Regions from separate parts of the Inediibacterium massiliense genome, predicted to be linked through region 3. Evidence: riboswitches for the same ligand, from Rfam matches in the RefSeq annotation. Region 3 holds a riboswitch; each other region holds the start of a gene.

The links. Region 3 has a riboswitch for cobalamin ahead of BN2409_RS10885 (class I SAM-dependent methyltransferase). Riboswitches for the same ligand answer to the same signal wherever they lie in the genome.
Region 1: it holds a riboswitch for cobalamin, as region 3 does, so the genes downstream of both, BN2409_RS03460 (Ig-like domain-containing protein) here and BN2409_RS10885 (class I SAM-dependent methyltransferase) in region 3, are expected to answer to the same signal.
Region 2: it holds a riboswitch for cobalamin, as region 3 does, so the genes downstream of both, BN2409_RS03355 (DUF4430 domain-containing protein) here and BN2409_RS10885 (class I SAM-dependent methyltransferase) in region 3, are expected to answer to the same signal.
Region 4: it holds a riboswitch for cobalamin, as region 3 does, so the genes downstream of both, BN2409_RS09795 (FecCD family ABC transporter permease) here and BN2409_RS10885 (class I SAM-dependent methyltransferase) in region 3, are expected to answer to the same signal.

What each region holds. Positions count from the first base shown of each region.
Region 1 covers NZ_LN876585.1:139,777-143,769, forward strand. The annotation lists gene BN2409_RS03455 (S-layer homology domain-containing protein) at 1-876, shown strand, start outside; cobalamin riboswitch at 1,058-1,244, shown strand; gene BN2409_RS03460 (Ig-like domain-containing protein) at 1,594-3,993, shown strand, end outside.
Region 2 covers NZ_LN876585.1:90,966-94,958, reverse strand. The annotation lists gene BN2409_RS03360 (hypothetical protein) at 1-1,425, opposite strand, end outside; gene BN2409_RS03355 (DUF4430 domain-containing protein) at 1,439-2,539, opposite strand; cobalamin riboswitch at 2,690-2,854, opposite strand; gene BN2409_RS03350 (C69 family dipeptidase) at 3,258-3,993, opposite strand, start outside.
Region 3 covers NZ_LN876587.1:497,785-501,777, reverse strand. The annotation lists gene BN2409_RS10895 (ABC transporter ATP-binding protein) at 1-760, opposite strand, end outside; gene BN2409_RS10890 (class I SAM-dependent methyltransferase) at 777-1,526, opposite strand; gene BN2409_RS10885 (class I SAM-dependent methyltransferase) at 1,546-2,301, opposite strand; cobalamin riboswitch at 2,481-2,657, opposite strand; gene BN2409_RS10880 (MerR family transcriptional regulator) at 2,751-3,560, shown strand; gene BN2409_RS10875 (Na+/H+ antiporter NhaC family protein) at 3,587-3,993, opposite strand, start outside.
Region 4 covers NZ_LN876587.1:258,590-262,582, reverse strand. The annotation lists gene BN2409_RS17715 (sirohydrochlorin cobaltochelatase) at 1-894, opposite strand, end outside; gene BN2409_RS09800 (ABC transporter ATP-binding protein) at 928-1,689, opposite strand; gene BN2409_RS09795 (FecCD family ABC transporter permease) at 1,701-2,759, opposite strand; cobalamin riboswitch at 2,880-3,056, opposite strand; gene BN2409_RS09790 (ABC transporter ATP-binding protein) at 3,220-3,993, shown strand, end outside.

The DNA of each region.
Region 1 (3,993 bases), on a different contig from region 3:
GAAATAGCTTTAAGTGCAAAAACAATAGATCGAAATGATTTAACAGCACTTGAAAAAAATAAAGTACCAAAAGGATGTGTAGTAGTAGATTTAAATGCAAAGGTAGAAGGAGAAAAAATAAATCAATTTAATGAACCTATGAAAGTATCACTTCCATATAATGGAGAAGTCAAAACTGGAGAAACAGTACAAGTATTCTACCTAAAAGATAATGGTACCATAGAAAATATGGGTGGAATATATGATCCTAATACCAAAATGGTAACTTTTGAAGCAACTCATTTTAGTAAATATTTTGCTCAGAAAGTAGGAAAAGAAGAAGCAAAAGTAACTTTTAGTGATTTAAATGGTTATGAATGGGCAACAAAAGCTATAGAAGAAATGGCTAATAAAGGAATTATCAGTGGAAGAAGTGAAGATGTATTTGACCCTGGTGCATCTATCACAAGAGCAGAATTTGCAACCCTAATTACAAAAATGCTTGGATTAAACATAGAAAATATAAATGTAGGCTTTACAGATGTAGAGGATATGGCTTGGTATACTCCATACATTAAAACTGCATACAAAAATGGACTCGTAAGTGGAAGAAGCGAAACTATATTTGATCCAAATGGAAAAATTACAAGAGAAGAAATGGCAACCATCATTGGAAAGGTACTCACACAAAAAGGAAAAGAAAAAGCAAATACAAACGAATTAGAAAGATTTAGTGACAAAACAAATATAGCTTCTTGGGCAAATGAAAATGTAGCATTATGTGTAAAAGAAGCTATTATCAGTGGAATGCCAGATGGTACTTTTATGCCAAAAGAAAATGCAAATAGAGCGCAAGCTGCCATGATGCTTTATAATCTATACAAATCTATACAATAATGAAAAAAGCTAGCTTAGGCTAGCTTTTTTCTATTGAGAAATTTAAAGAAAAATAGGATACATTTCTAGTGAAGAAAAATAAAGGTCGAAAAATGTCGAGAAAATTTTGAGAAAAATGTAATATATTGTATTGAAAAAAAATGGGATATAAGATACAATCTATCATGGTAAGAGAGTATTTAAATTAAATATTTTTTTAGGTTCTTTGATGTAAATATCAAGGATGAAAAGGGAATTAGGTGAAAATCCTAAGCGGTCCGGCCACTGTAAGTGGGGAACAATCCTTTAGTATACCACTGGGAAACTGGGAAGGTGAAGGAAAGTATTGATCCACAAGTCAGGAGACCTGCCTAAGAAATGAGGCATTAACCTTCCGAGGAAAGGTGGTATGTAAAGGTAAAATAAGAGTATGTAGATATACATGCATCATGCTTATGTATAAAAAACCTTGACTTTCATTAGGAAGTCAAGGTTTTTTTATAATATATAGGAAATTATAAATGTTCTTTTGGTTTCTTCTTTAAACTCACCCTTTTTTCACCCTTTAGTAGACAAATTTTCGACAAGTTTGTTATATGAACAGGTACCATAATTATAAAAAGAACATTTATATAAAAGTCCTAACAATATTAAAGTTGGGACTTTCCTATTGATTTTATTTATGCTTATGAAAGGAGAAAAATGATTTAAAAAATTATAATAAAAAGGAGGAAGGTCATGAGAAAATCTATTAGTATACTGTTAGTAGTGGCAATGCTTTTTTCATATATGCCAGGTCTAGATAATCTGATGTATGTTTATGGAGAAGAAACAGTTGCAGATTCTGTATATGAAAAAGAAAAAACTACAGTAGAAAATGTATATGAAAAAGAAACTGACACAGAGAATATTGATCAAAAAGAAGTAGAAGAGGTGATAAAAAAAGTTGAAATACAGCCTCTTATGGAAGAAAAAGTAGAAGTAGATTATCAAAGTGTAATAGATGATGGACTGGAAAAATTAAAAGATTATTACAAAGACAATTCTATAGATTATATACCAGCTATGGCATATCATCATTCAAGTAATAATCTAGATCAAGATATGAAAATCATAGAAAAAAAAATAAGAACATATTCATTAGACGAAAAAAATGTTTACAATAATTACAAAGGAATTATGGAAGCTATCGCATGTGGACAAGATCCAAGAAACTTTGAATGTGATGGAAAAGCTCTCAATTATGTAGATACGTTAATAAAAATGCAAAAAGATTCCGGAGAATTTGATGAAGAGATTGTTCACCATATATATTGTATGTTAGCTCTTGATATGGCTTGTGGGGAATATAATGTAGAAAAAGCAGTAGAGATATTAAAAAGTAAATTTATCGTAGAAGGAGATCAAGCTTATATAAAGGGAAAGTGGAGTGCTGATTTAAAACAGACTGTCTTAGCCATGATTGCTTTATCTAATCATAAAGATCATGCAGGTGTTTCTGATTTATTAAAGGGATGTATCAATTACATAAAATCAGATCAAAATGATTCTGGAGGATTTGGAAAATATTCAACGGATCCAGAAACATTAGGAAAAGTTATACAAGGATTAATTGCAGTAGGAGAGAATCCTTTAGCAGGAGATTATGTAAAAAAGAATGGAAACATGCTGCATCGTTTAATGGAATATCAGAGAGACGATGGAACTTATATGAAAGATAAAGCGTTTAAAGGCTATGATAAAAACTCAACAGAAGCAGCTTTTGCAGCTTTAGCAGATTTAAATAAAAAGAAATCTATGTATCATACTTTAAAAATAGAATTAGGAGATACACCATCTCAAATTGAAATTAAAGCAGATAAAACTGAAATCATCAAAGGAAAGAGTACAAAACTTCAAGCCAAGGTTTTAGATGATAAAAATAGATTGGTAACAGGACAACAAATAAAATGGATAAGCTCGGATGAAAACATTGCAACAGTTGAAAATGGAGTGGTTACAGCAAAAGAAAAAGGAAAAGTAACTATTACAGCAGAGCTTGAAGGAAATTCTGCAGTTCAAAAAAATATTGAGATAGTCGTACAAGATAGAAATCCTTCTAGCATTAAAATATATTTAGAAAATAAAGAAGTGACAGATAAAGTTACAATTAAAAAAGATGAAATCATTCAATTGAGTGCAAAAATATTTGATCAAGATCATGAAGAGATGAAAGAAAAGAAAGTTACATGGAGTATGGCAGAAGGAAATACTCATGCATCTATAGATCAAGAAGGGAAAGTGACTGGACTTTCAAAGGGAAATGCAGTCATAAATGCTGCTTATGAATCTATAAAAGCCAGTGCAAATATAGATGTAATACTTATGACAGATGTCGTAAAAGATGTATTAGATGAAGTTCAAGCTATTTATAAAGATAAGGAAAAATATACTTATTTAGAAGCTTTATCATTAAGTTACATGGGTGTAGATCAAAAGACTATAAAAGAAAAATTAGAAATAATAGATAAACCTTCATATAGTACAGAGGAACAAGATTATGCAAAAAATATTATCGCATTAATTTCAGTAGGATTAGATCCTAGAGATTACAATGGTAAAAATTATGTAGATGAATTGGCAAAATCTCAAAAGGACTCTGGATATTTTAGTATTGGAAATAATTCTAGACGTACTGAAAATATTGTATTACCAATGATTGCTTTGGATATGGCAGATGCGAAATATAATGTGAATCAGTGTATAAATATTTTAAAAACAAGTGCTAAATCTTCTAAAGATACAAAATATTTAGAAACTGCAGGAAGTTATAGTGAAATAGAAATTACATCTTTAGCAATGATTGCAATGTCTAAGCATAAAGATGTAGCTGGTGATTTATTCAATCAATGTAGAGGATATTTAAAAGAAAAGCAAAATGATAATGCAGAATTCGAAGCAAAAAGTGGATCTGGGTATAATACATCATATGAAGGAAATTGTAAGGCTACAGCTTCTGTAATACAAGCATTGATTGCTAGTGGAGAAAATCCATTAAAAGGAGATTGGGTAAAAAATAATAAAACAATCTTTGATGCACTTATTTCATTTAAAAAAGAAAATAAATTTAAGGAAACTCAATCTACTTATGGTACAAAG
Region 2 (3,993 bases), on a different contig from region 3:
TCCTAAATTTTTTAACTCATGCTTTAAAGTAATATCTATTTTTTTATTTTCTTTTCCTTCTAAATTTCCTATGGGTATGATACTATCTCCTATTACAAAGAAAGTATTTTCTAAAGTCTCTGGAATAGGATTTTCAATGTTTGCACTTATTTTATCTTTACCTATAAATTCAATAGAAATATTGCCTATTTGTTTCCCCTCATTTTTTTCTTCATATAAAATGCATTCTACTTCTTTCTTTTTAGGGAAATTTACATTCTTTTCTATAGGATCTATTTTATAATTTTGTCCGTCTATTCCCTCTATAAAGAATGCATCATGTTTCAATTGAATAGGATCTTTTTGAGCAGGTGATCCATATAATAAATCATAAGTTCTTACTATAGGATCATGAACACAAATAGACGCTTTCATCCACTCATCCTTTTGAAAACCTCCCCACCAAGATAAAACATAAAAAAGAATGGAAAATCCAAAAATAGTGATGGTAAAAATCCATTTTTTATTTTCTATATATATAAATATAGCTAAAATGATAAGATACATGAAAAGTCCTATAAGTAAGAAAAGTGCTGTTTTTTCATTTGGTTTTTTCATTTCATCCACAACTGTATAAAGATTCATACTGTTTTGTATTCTTTCTTCCATAGAATCTTTTTTTACTATTTTTTCTATAAAAGTATCGTTTATATGAGAATATAAAGTCTTTTCAAAGGATTGAGCATCTTTTATATTCTTTATTGGAACTACAAAACCTTTTCCCACTTTAGTAGGTTCTTTTAAATTTGAAAAAATTCCTGTTAAAGTCTTATAAGAACGCTCTCCTGTTTCAATGAATAAAGTATTTCCACTTGAAATCCAATTTTTCAAAAGATTCTGTTGTTGATTTGTAAGATTTTTTGTATTGTAATTGTCAATTACAATCAATGAAATAGAATTTAAAATATCTTTATCATTTAATTTTTTATGTAAAGAAACAATTTGGGTATTTTGAAGAAGTACATCATCTTTATATTCTTTTAGATAATGGTTTGAAAAATCATCACTCAAAATACCTATAAACGCAGTTTCTGTAGGCAACACTTTAATATTTTTTGATTTTTCTTCTAGTATTTGTCCATTTTCTTCTATACTTGCTTGAATCTTTTCCTTTCCATTCCATATAGGAATAGAAAAGAAAAATTCTTTTTTACTATTTGGAGACAACTGAATAGGGTGATGATACACCCTATTCTCTGTTTGTATTTTTAAATTTCCATCTACATTTGTTTTACTTTCCACTTGTATTTTCACAGGCATCATGGTACCTATTTTCCCTTTTCCATCGAAGCCTGCATCTATTTTTATATCTATATTTCCCTCAGCTTTAGATGAAAAGGAAAATATCAACATCCACATCAAAAAAACACAAATACTTTTTTTCACACTTTCACTTCCTTTAGTTGATATAAGGTATATTTTCTACTCCCTTATTAGAAATAATAGCACTAAAATGCTTATCTAGACTTTGAGGTTTATTAATCATTACATTTACTGCATTTTTAACACTTTGATCATCTGTTCCTGTAACCATCCATATAGGACATGTGCTTCCTATTCCTGCTGCATAAGCATAAATGGCTCCTGCATGATCATAAGAAGTGATTGCTTTTCCTTTAAAATTTAATCCCTTTAATTTTCCTTTTTCAAATTTTACATAAGTTCCTAATAATTTATTTTTTGTATTGATATCTTTTACTACCTTACTATTTTTAGATAAATCATTCCATTTTCCAATCAATATATAATATTTTTTAGGCTTATTTAATTTGTTAGGATTATACGCTGCTAAATCAATTTTTTTGACTCCTTGTTTGAGTAAACTATTTTTTAAATTTTGTGCATCCTTTTCGTATCCCTTTGTATACATAATTACAGTTCCTGGATTTTTACCTCCAAACCCACTTTTAAAAGGCTGTGGATAAGAACCAACCACTGCAGGAGCAAACATAGTAGTACCCCAATCATGATAATCCCACCAAATTACATCTCCCGGTTGAGGTCTATATTCGGCTACTCCTATGGGAGCTAAAATTCCATTGACCCAATAAAACCAATCTATCTTTTGTCTATTTTTTCCTGTAAAGAAAGTAAACTTAGACTCTACTCCATTAATGGCATTTACAAAACCTCCACCATAAGCTGTTTGAATGTCTAAATTTCTAAAAAGTACCTCCATACCTACTTCATCTTTTACAAGTCCTACATTTTTAGAATACATTTTTTTATGTCCAAAATCTCTCGTAACTACTAAATCTACATGGTATGGACTACCTATATCCCCAGACGCTTTAAGATTTTGAGAATTTTGATTAGCTGGTCTTCCTTCTTTGTATTTGATCTCTCCTTGTACAGGTCCTTTATATCCTGTATAAGTTACTCCATTTATTACAACTGCATCTGACTTTTTTTTCCCCTTTAGGGCATCTGAAAAGTCTACAGATGAAGTAAATATCAATGCTGCAATAAGTACAAAAATAATACTTCTCAATTTTTTCATACTAAAACCTCCTTTAAATAATAAAAATCCTCTTCCAACTCAGAAGAGGATTTTTTAGAAATGAACATGTTGCATTTTTCACAATGAATACTTAATGATCAAAACAACATTTTAATTTTCTATATACCTTCTTTTCCTCTAAGTCGGAGGATCTGAAAATATGTAATAACAGGTCTTCTGGCTTTCGGGTCATATTCAAAGTAAACCTTCCCATCTTTCGACAGTGGCATTTTTTACTTTTCATCGCCGATTACAGCTACGACTATAGCAAGGGCATCTCACCCTTTTCCCTAAATTATTACATTTATATATATTTTTTTACCGTCGTTTTTATTATAACATGTATTGTAACCTTGTCAACTTCATCCATTACGTCCATATTTTCGTATAACCAATGATCAATTTTAATATATTGACAAACTATATTTTAGCAAGGTCATAAAATTCGCAAGCTCATGGCGCCAACGAAATCTTTTCATTTCATTCAAGATTTCCGTTGCTTAGAAATGAGGAACATTTATTGAGAATTTGTGAAAATATAGAATAAGTGAGAAAATAGTTAGCATTACACTGTTTGAGCATAGCGAGTTTGTAATGCCATTTTCGATCGTTTCTTTATATTTTCCAAATTTGAAAATTGGTTACGTTTTTTATGACTTTGCTACAAACTAAAGGGACGATTTTCATCGTCCCTCTTGTTTGTTCCATATGTCACTTTTTATTTTGCAGCTGCAACATCTTCTAATGTTTTTTGTACTGCAAATGGACCTCCTAATTTTTTAGCTGTACGGCCATTACGATCCATTATGAAATACAATAATTGATCATAAACCATATCTGCATCTTCACAAGCTTTCTTTGCAATATCCATATGTAATTTTGTCACATAACTCTTAGCAGCTTTTGGATCTTTTGCATAAAGCTCAATCATCTCTTTTTCTGCCTTTGCCATATCTGCATATAATTTTTCTTCATATGTTTTCCAATAATTTTTTACACCTTGTCCATAAAAACTTCTATTTTGTTCTGCCAAAGCACAAACTCTTTTGAATTTCCAGTATAAACCATCATAGTTTGGTGTTTCACCATCTACTTTGTAAGCAGCATAAGTATCTTGGATTCCACTAAAGCTTGGAAGGAATACAGAGTGTTCTGCATTACCAAGAGCAAGCCATTGTAGTGCAGAAATTTCAGCTGGATAATTGTCTTTTACTTGAATAACGTGTATTTGAGATTGACGTTCTACACCAATGACACGAAGGTCTTTGTTTTCTTTAAGAGAAGCATCATATTTTGTACCTTCATAACGATTGCGTAATACATCCATCACTTCTAGAGCAGAAACTTTTTTATCTGGATTGTAGAAAAATGGATAATATTCATCTGTTTTATATTCTCCTACACTAGATGGTGCCAATAAACGATGTCCCATCCATGTACGCATATTAGAATAA
Region 3 (3,993 bases):
CTAACATAGTAAAAAACACAATTATTGCAGAATCTGCCAAAGACATTCCTGTATTTTTTATAGATTCCTTCGCAAAATCTCGGGCATCACTAGCCAATTGTTTTCCTATTCTTGTACTAGCATCAAAAGCTTTTAAAGTGCTCATTCCTTGCATAGAATCAATATATTGTGCATTTAAAAATGCATAAGACTTCCAATACTCAATCATAATTTTAGAAATGGCTGGCATAAGGAAATGAGGTATCAAAATAGATAAAAGCCCCATGAATATAATCACAACCCCCACAATCTTGTCTAATTGAATCATATATGTAATCGCACAACTTATTGCAATAAATACAACTATCCCATGGGGAATGTAATACACTAGAAAAGTTTCAAAAGATTCCACTCCATCTGTAATTAAAGATTGGATATTGCCACTTCTTTTCTTATTTTGATATGCGGGACCTAATACCATTAACTTATCTAGTAATTTTTCTCTAATCATTCCTTTAATCTTTGCAGCCATTTTTTTTGCATAACCTTCTTGATATCGTATCAAATAACATTTTGTTATAATTACCAAAACAATCATCATCAAATAAGTAATCATCTTCATAAAGCTACATCTTTCAATGACATTACTAATACCTTTTGCAAGAAGCATTGCTTGCATAAAATTTAAAGCAATTATAGACAGTCCCAAAAAAACTTTACACAAAGTTTCTTTTTTCGCTTGTTTTAAAAAAGTCACTAATCTTAAATAGTTTCCACCCATCTTTAAGCCACCTTGCCTATTTTTCTGCTCCCACTAAAAATTGTGGAGTCGTTGCATTTAATTCTTTTCCCATATCATCCCAAACTTGATCTACGATATTAATTTCTGAAAAGACTTTTGAAAATTTCATTTGAATCAATTGATTCAAATCCCATTGTGGTCGAACTTTATTACTCATAAACAACTTTTTGCTAAGCGCATCTCCTTCTACATTGTTTTTATGATTATGTGTTTTTCTTCCGTATTTTTCAATAAGTTTTTTTTCATTTTCTTCGTATTTTTCTCTTAGCTTCTCATCAAATAAATGCAAGTACCAATTGGCATCAAAAATTAATAATCTTCCTGAAGGTTTTAATACTCTATGCCATTCTTCATAGGCTTGAATAGGATTATCTAATGTCCAAGTCAAATTTCTACACACAATCAAATCAAAAGTATCATCCTCAAACTCTAAATTATGACAATCCATTGTTAAAAGATTTGCTTTACTTCCAGCCCTCTCAACATTTTTTCTTGCATAAGAAATCATATTTTCTGTTATATCAATTCCTGTTACATGATGTCCTTCCTCTCCAAGAACAATAGGAAAAAATCCTGGGCCCGTTCCGATATCAAGGATATCTAAACATTGTTTTTTGGGTGCATACTCTAATACTATTTTTTTCCATGCCTCTCTTTGAAAGTTTCCTAATTCCTCTTCTATACAAACACTATAAATATCTGCTTCCCCTTCCCAATATTGTTTAATTCTTTTTCCAAAATCCATATATATTCCTCCTATTTTATTATTTTTGTGCACAAATCATAAATGGTGGTGTCAAATGATTTAATTCAATAGTCTTTGAATCCCATATAATGTCAGAAACACTATGTTGAATTTGAATATTATGAAAACCAATACTTTTGAGTACATCTATATCCCAATCTGGTCTATACTTATCACTTAAGTATGTTTTTTTATCAATTTCTTCTCCATAAAATAAGTCTTTATATGTATGTGTCCCTCTGCCATATTTATGGATTAGATACTCTTGGTATTGTTGATACTTCTTTCTTTCTAACGGGTTATACCGCCATAAATTCCAATTTGCATCCAATACTATTAACTTTCCTTGAGGCTTTAGTACTCTATACCATTCTTCATAGGCTTTGACTGGATTTTCAAGAGTCCAAACAACATTGCTTCCAACTAATAAATCAAATGAATCCTCTTCAAATAGCATAGAATGTACATCCATCTGATACACTTCAATAGGAACATTTAAAATTTTCCCATGATCTTTTGCTATTTTTAGCATATTCCAAGATATATCCACTCCCATTACGTTGTGATGAGTTTTAGATAATTCTATCAACAACCTTCCTGTTCCACAGCCTAACTCTAATATATTTAATGATTGTTTTTTTTCAATATCTGGAATATAAGAAAAAATATAGTTAGCCAAACCTTTCAATAGATCCTCATATTTCACATTTGAAGGAAGCGTTTCATCATACCAATCTGCTTCTTCTTCCCAGTAATTATAAATATATTTCTTCATATTACCATCCTTACTTTTTACCTTAACAATAATATTTAGTATCATTATCAATGTTAAAAATTCTTGTATACCCCCTCCACCATCTCCTGCCCTTATAAAATAAAAAAGTACCCTTTTACAAGGGTACAAAAAATCAGAGACACTATCTCTCTAAGATTTTTCATCGCTCGTAAAAAATCTTTTATACAAATCATAAACCAGGTATTCCGACTCAAGCTTTGTCACTTTATGCGCCTTCCCAGTATTTCCAGTGGCATCTGCATAAGCTAGCTTATACGGCAGCGGGACTGTTCAGGATTTTCACCTGATTCCCTGAAGATAGATTGCTCTATCAAAATTTATGATCCTATAAAATTGTCTACTACAAATATACCTTTATGAATTTCATTTGACATTATTCATTATAAACTATATTGTTACTATATAGTCAAATATTTTAAGGAGGAATTATGTCAAATTTTCATTTTTTATCTGGACAAATATGTAAAATATTTAATATCACCAAACAAACACTTATTTTTTATGATAAAATCAATCTAATTAAACCTTCCTATGTAAATGAAAAAACAAAATATAGATATTATTCCTTAAACCAATTCCCTAAATTTTACTTAATACTGTCTTTAAAAGCCAGTGGTTTTTCATTAAATGATATTCAAACTATATTAAGTAATCATTCATTAGAAACAACAAAACAAATGCTCACCACTCAAATTGAAACATTAAGTACTGAAATTAAAAAACTAAAAACAATGAAAAAATCTTTAGAACATAATCTTTCTCGTATCAAAGAAGGAGAAACTTTATATGATCCCCATAAAATTTATCAAAAGTATATAAAAGATCAATATCTTTTCACATTAGATATTGATCCTAATGATCATACCAATGATTTTTCTTTAACATTTTCTAAATTGGCACAATATCATTTTAAAGGCTATACACAAATGCCCTGGTCTTATGGATGGGTTGTAACTTTAGATCCCAATAGAAATTTTTTAGTCAAAAAAATTTCTATTAAACTAGACAACCCTTATAAGTCAAAAAGTTGCTTATACAAGCCAGAAGGACTTTATTTATGCGCCTATCACTACGGATCTTATGAAAATCTACATGAAACAAGAAATACTTTATTGTCCTATGCTCGAGAAAAAAAGCTTGCTATTACTGGATTTATCTACGAAACACAAATCATTAACAGTTTTTTCACAAATGATCCTTCAAACTATGTAACAGAGGTATCTATATCTATTTATTAAAAAACAAAGCTGAGGAAAATCCTCAGCTATATTTCTTTTGCTACAATATCTTTTTTTAGTTTTACATCTGGTTCAGATGGAAGCTTAAATAGAGGAATAAAACGATCCCATCCTGTAATCGTAAGAAGTAGCATAGATCCTACTGCGATAAATGCCATGAAATTGTATTGAATGATATCAATTGGTACAAAATTATGAAGTGGATACACTGCTTTTGCAATAGATACATAAAAGAGTACAAAGCAATGCCATGGAATAAGTTGTGATCCATATACACCAAATGCATCTGCAAATGTTGCATTTCTAAGTCTTAAGGTATACATATCCTCTTCACTTGCTTCTACATTTTCATCTGTAATGGTCTTGATAATAGGACTGATGGTAACAATTTCTGCCGTTTCATCTCCAAAAGCTGCATTTCCAATTAAACAAA
Region 4 (3,993 bases), 240 kb from region 3:
TCCTTCTATAGCTTCTTTTGTATGATTTACATAAATATCTTGATATCTTGGATTTTCTCCTAATCCATGAAGATATGTATCTACACTAAATCCTTCTTTTTTAAGAATTGTTTTCCAAGAATCATCTTCATCTCCTGCCATATCATTTTGTGCATGATCTCCTGCTACTAACATATATGGCATTAATGTTACTTCTTTAATCTTATCTCTTTTCAATTTTTTAATTACATTTTCTAGTGTTGGATATCCTTCTACTGTTCCTACATAAACAGGTAATTTTTGTTCATCAATAACCATTTGAAGATTAGAGTAACTTGCATTTCCTGCATGATTTGGACTTCCATGTCCCATAAGTACTACTGCATGTCCTTCTTTGTTTTGTGGAAGTTGTTCTTTTAAACCGTCTACTGCTATTTTATAATCCTCTGGAGTATATAAAATAGGTTTTCCAAGTGCTAGTTTTTTGAAAGTTCCATCATTAAATTTAGAAACTTCATCTACAATATCATTAAATTCTTCTCCTGCAATGACATGTAATGGTTGTACGATTACTTCTTCAAAACCATCTTTTTTCATTTTTTCAAGACCTTGTGCTAAAGTATCTACTTCTATTTTATCTCTTTCTTTTAATTTTTTGATAATAATATTAGATGTAAATGCTCTTCTTACTTCATAATCAGGAAAAGCCTTTTTTATTTTTTCTTCTACTGCATCAATAGTTACTTTTCTTGTGTCCTCATAGCTTGTTCCAAAGCTTGTAACTAAAATACCTTTTTTCACTTTATTACTCTCCTCTTTTGTTGTTTCTGTTGTAGTAGTTTTTCCACAGCCAGCAAAAACTCCTGCTACCATAAGTATTGCCATTAATAAACTTAAAATTTTAATTTTTTTCATATTCCCACTCCTTTACATATAATTTATTACTTTTTACATATTTGGAAGGACCACAAGTCCTTGTTCCCCAGTTTTTTTAACACATATTCCAAATAATTCTTTGATTAATTCAGGTTGAAAAACCTCCTTAGTCAACCCATATTCTACAACTTGTCCATTTTTAAGTGCCAATATATGATCACTAAAAAGATCTGTTAAATTCAAATCATGCATAATAGAAATTACTGTTAACCCCTTTTCTTTGATCATTTTCTTTAAAAGATTTAAAAACTTTATTGTATATTGAATATCCATATTAGAAAAAGCTTCATCTAAAAATAAAACTTTAGGTGTTTGAGCGAATGCTTTTGCCATCATCACTCTTTGTTTTTCTCCTCCACTTAAATGGGTGATGGGAATATGTGCAAACTGTAATGTTTGTGTACTCTCCATACTTTCATACACAATATCTAAATCTTCTTTTTTAAAATTTTTCATTCTTTCTTTAAAAGGGGTTCTTCCCATCATAACTATTTCCATACAAGTAAATGGAAATTTTATTTGTACATTTTGAGAAATGATAGCTATCTTTTGGCTTAATTCCTTTATATCATAATCTTTAATGTTTTTTTCTAAAAGAAAAATTTCTCCTTTATATTGGTCGAAATAACCATTCATTACATTCAAAAGGGTAGTTTTTCCAGAACCGTTTGGTCCAACAATTGTAGTCATTTTTCCTTTTTCAATATGAAAATCAATACCTTTTAAAACTTGTTTATTGTCATAGGAAAAAGATAAATTATTTATCTGATACATAACTATTCCCCCTATCTTAGGGATTTATTTCTCGTCATAAATATGTAGATAAAAAATGGTCCTCCTAATAAAGTAGTCAATACTCCAACAGGAATTTCCACATTCATAAGAGTTCTTGCACCCGTGTCTGCTAAAAGTAACAATTCTCCACCTAAAAGTGCGGACAAAGGAATCAAAATCCTATTATCTGATCCTACTATAAATCTTAACATATGAGGAACAATAAGTCCTACGAAACCAATCACACCACTTACAGATACACACACAGCAGTAATCAAAGATCCACAAATCAAAAATATTTTTTGAATTTTTTGAGTATCAATTCCTAATGCTTTTGCTTCCTTTTCACCTAAACACAAAAGATTTAAATCCTCTGAAAAATATATACATACCATCATACAAAATATAATAATTGGAACACTAATGATCACATGTTCCCAGTTTCTTGCAGCCAAGCTTCCCATAAGCCAATTGACAATAGCTGAAACATTTTCCCCTGCCATGCTTTTCAAAAGCTTAATTCCTGCAGATAAAATAGAACTTACAATAATCCCTGCAATAATTAAGTTGGTAGTACTTAAATAACCTTTTACTTTCGCAATGCTCATGACAATTCCTAGTGTTAAAAATGCTCCTATAAAAGCAAATACAGTTACAGAAACATGAAAAGAGTCTACAAATAAATTTAGATAAATTGCCATAGTAGCTCCAAAGGCTGCTCCTGAGGAAACCCCCATTGTATAAGAATCAGCTAATGGATTCATCAAAAGAGATTGAAAAACAACTCCAGAAACTGCCAAACCACTTCCTACTATGATAGCAATTAAAGCTCTTGGAATTCTTATATTCCACACAATTACTTCATAAGATTGTTCAATGTTTGTATACAGTTGCATATTTCCTGTGATTTTTCCAATAATAATTTTAACTACATCCATAGGATCTATAGATGCTTTTCCTAGATTAATCGAAAATAGAAAAGTACAAAATAATAAAATAATAAAAACAATGGCTACAACTTTTTCTTTATAACGTTTTTTTTGTAATATATGTATAAATTTATTTTCCATTTTTCCTCCAATCTTTCAGTTTTTTATGCATACAAAAAAGAGCTTTTGGAAAAGCTCTCGGATATACATAAAAATGGAATAACCATTTTCAAGCATATTCCACTTTCCCTCCGAAAGATGGATATTATTAAATATTAGGCAGGTCTCCTGGCTTAGCTTCATTTTACTTCTTTTCCTTCCCGGATTGATTCCAGTGGACACTCAAAGTTTCATCTGCTTTACAGTAGCGGGGGCTGCAGTGGCTTTTACCACTTTCTCTTTTCATTCTTTTTAGAAACCTAATATTAATTTATTCAGTTTTGATCATCTAAATTATACAGAATCATTTATGTTGTGTCAATGCGATTTGTCTTTTTTAATTGATATAAAATGTCATAAATTTATAATCTTATATTGATTAATTAATTTGATTCTGTTAGAGTTATAGGAGAATTTTATTCAAAGAAATGGGGCGAAGTCTGTGGACCACATCATTTCAATAAAAGATGTAACCAAAAAATATGAAAATTTTATTGCTGTGAATCATCTGAATCTAGATATTGAAAAGGGTAGTTTTTTAGGACTTTTAGGACCTAATGGAGCAGGAAAAACTACTTTAATCAAAATGCTTGTAGGTTTACTCAAGCCAAATAGTGGGAACATATACATTAAAAATCAAAAAATGTCTAGATCTAATTCCTTTTTAAAAAACACCATTGGAATTGTACCTCAGCATATTAATTTAGATAAAGAACTTTCTGTCAAAGAGAACCTTATCTTTGCTGCTAAGCTTTATAAATTAAAAGGAAAAGTAAGAGAAGAGAAAATAGAAAATCTTTTAGAGTTTTCTGATCTTAAAAATATCCAAAATAAAGCAGCTAAACATTTATCTGGAGGTATGCAAAGAAAACTAATGATTACAAAAGCTTTAATCAATGATCCTGAAATCTTATTTTTAGACGAACCTACTGTAGGAATTGATTTAAATACAAGAAGAAAAATATGGGACATGCTAAAGGGTATGAAAGATATGGGAAAAACGATTCTTCTGACTACTCATTATATTGAAGAAGCGGAATGTCTTTGTGATAAAATTGCTTTAATGGATCAAGGAAAAATATTTTATTGTAATACAAGTGAAAATTTAAAAGGAAACTTGGGCACTTTTACTGTAGAACATTTTAATGATCATAATATTACAGAATATAATTATTTTGATTCTTTAGACGAAGCAAAATTATATGCACATTCTCTT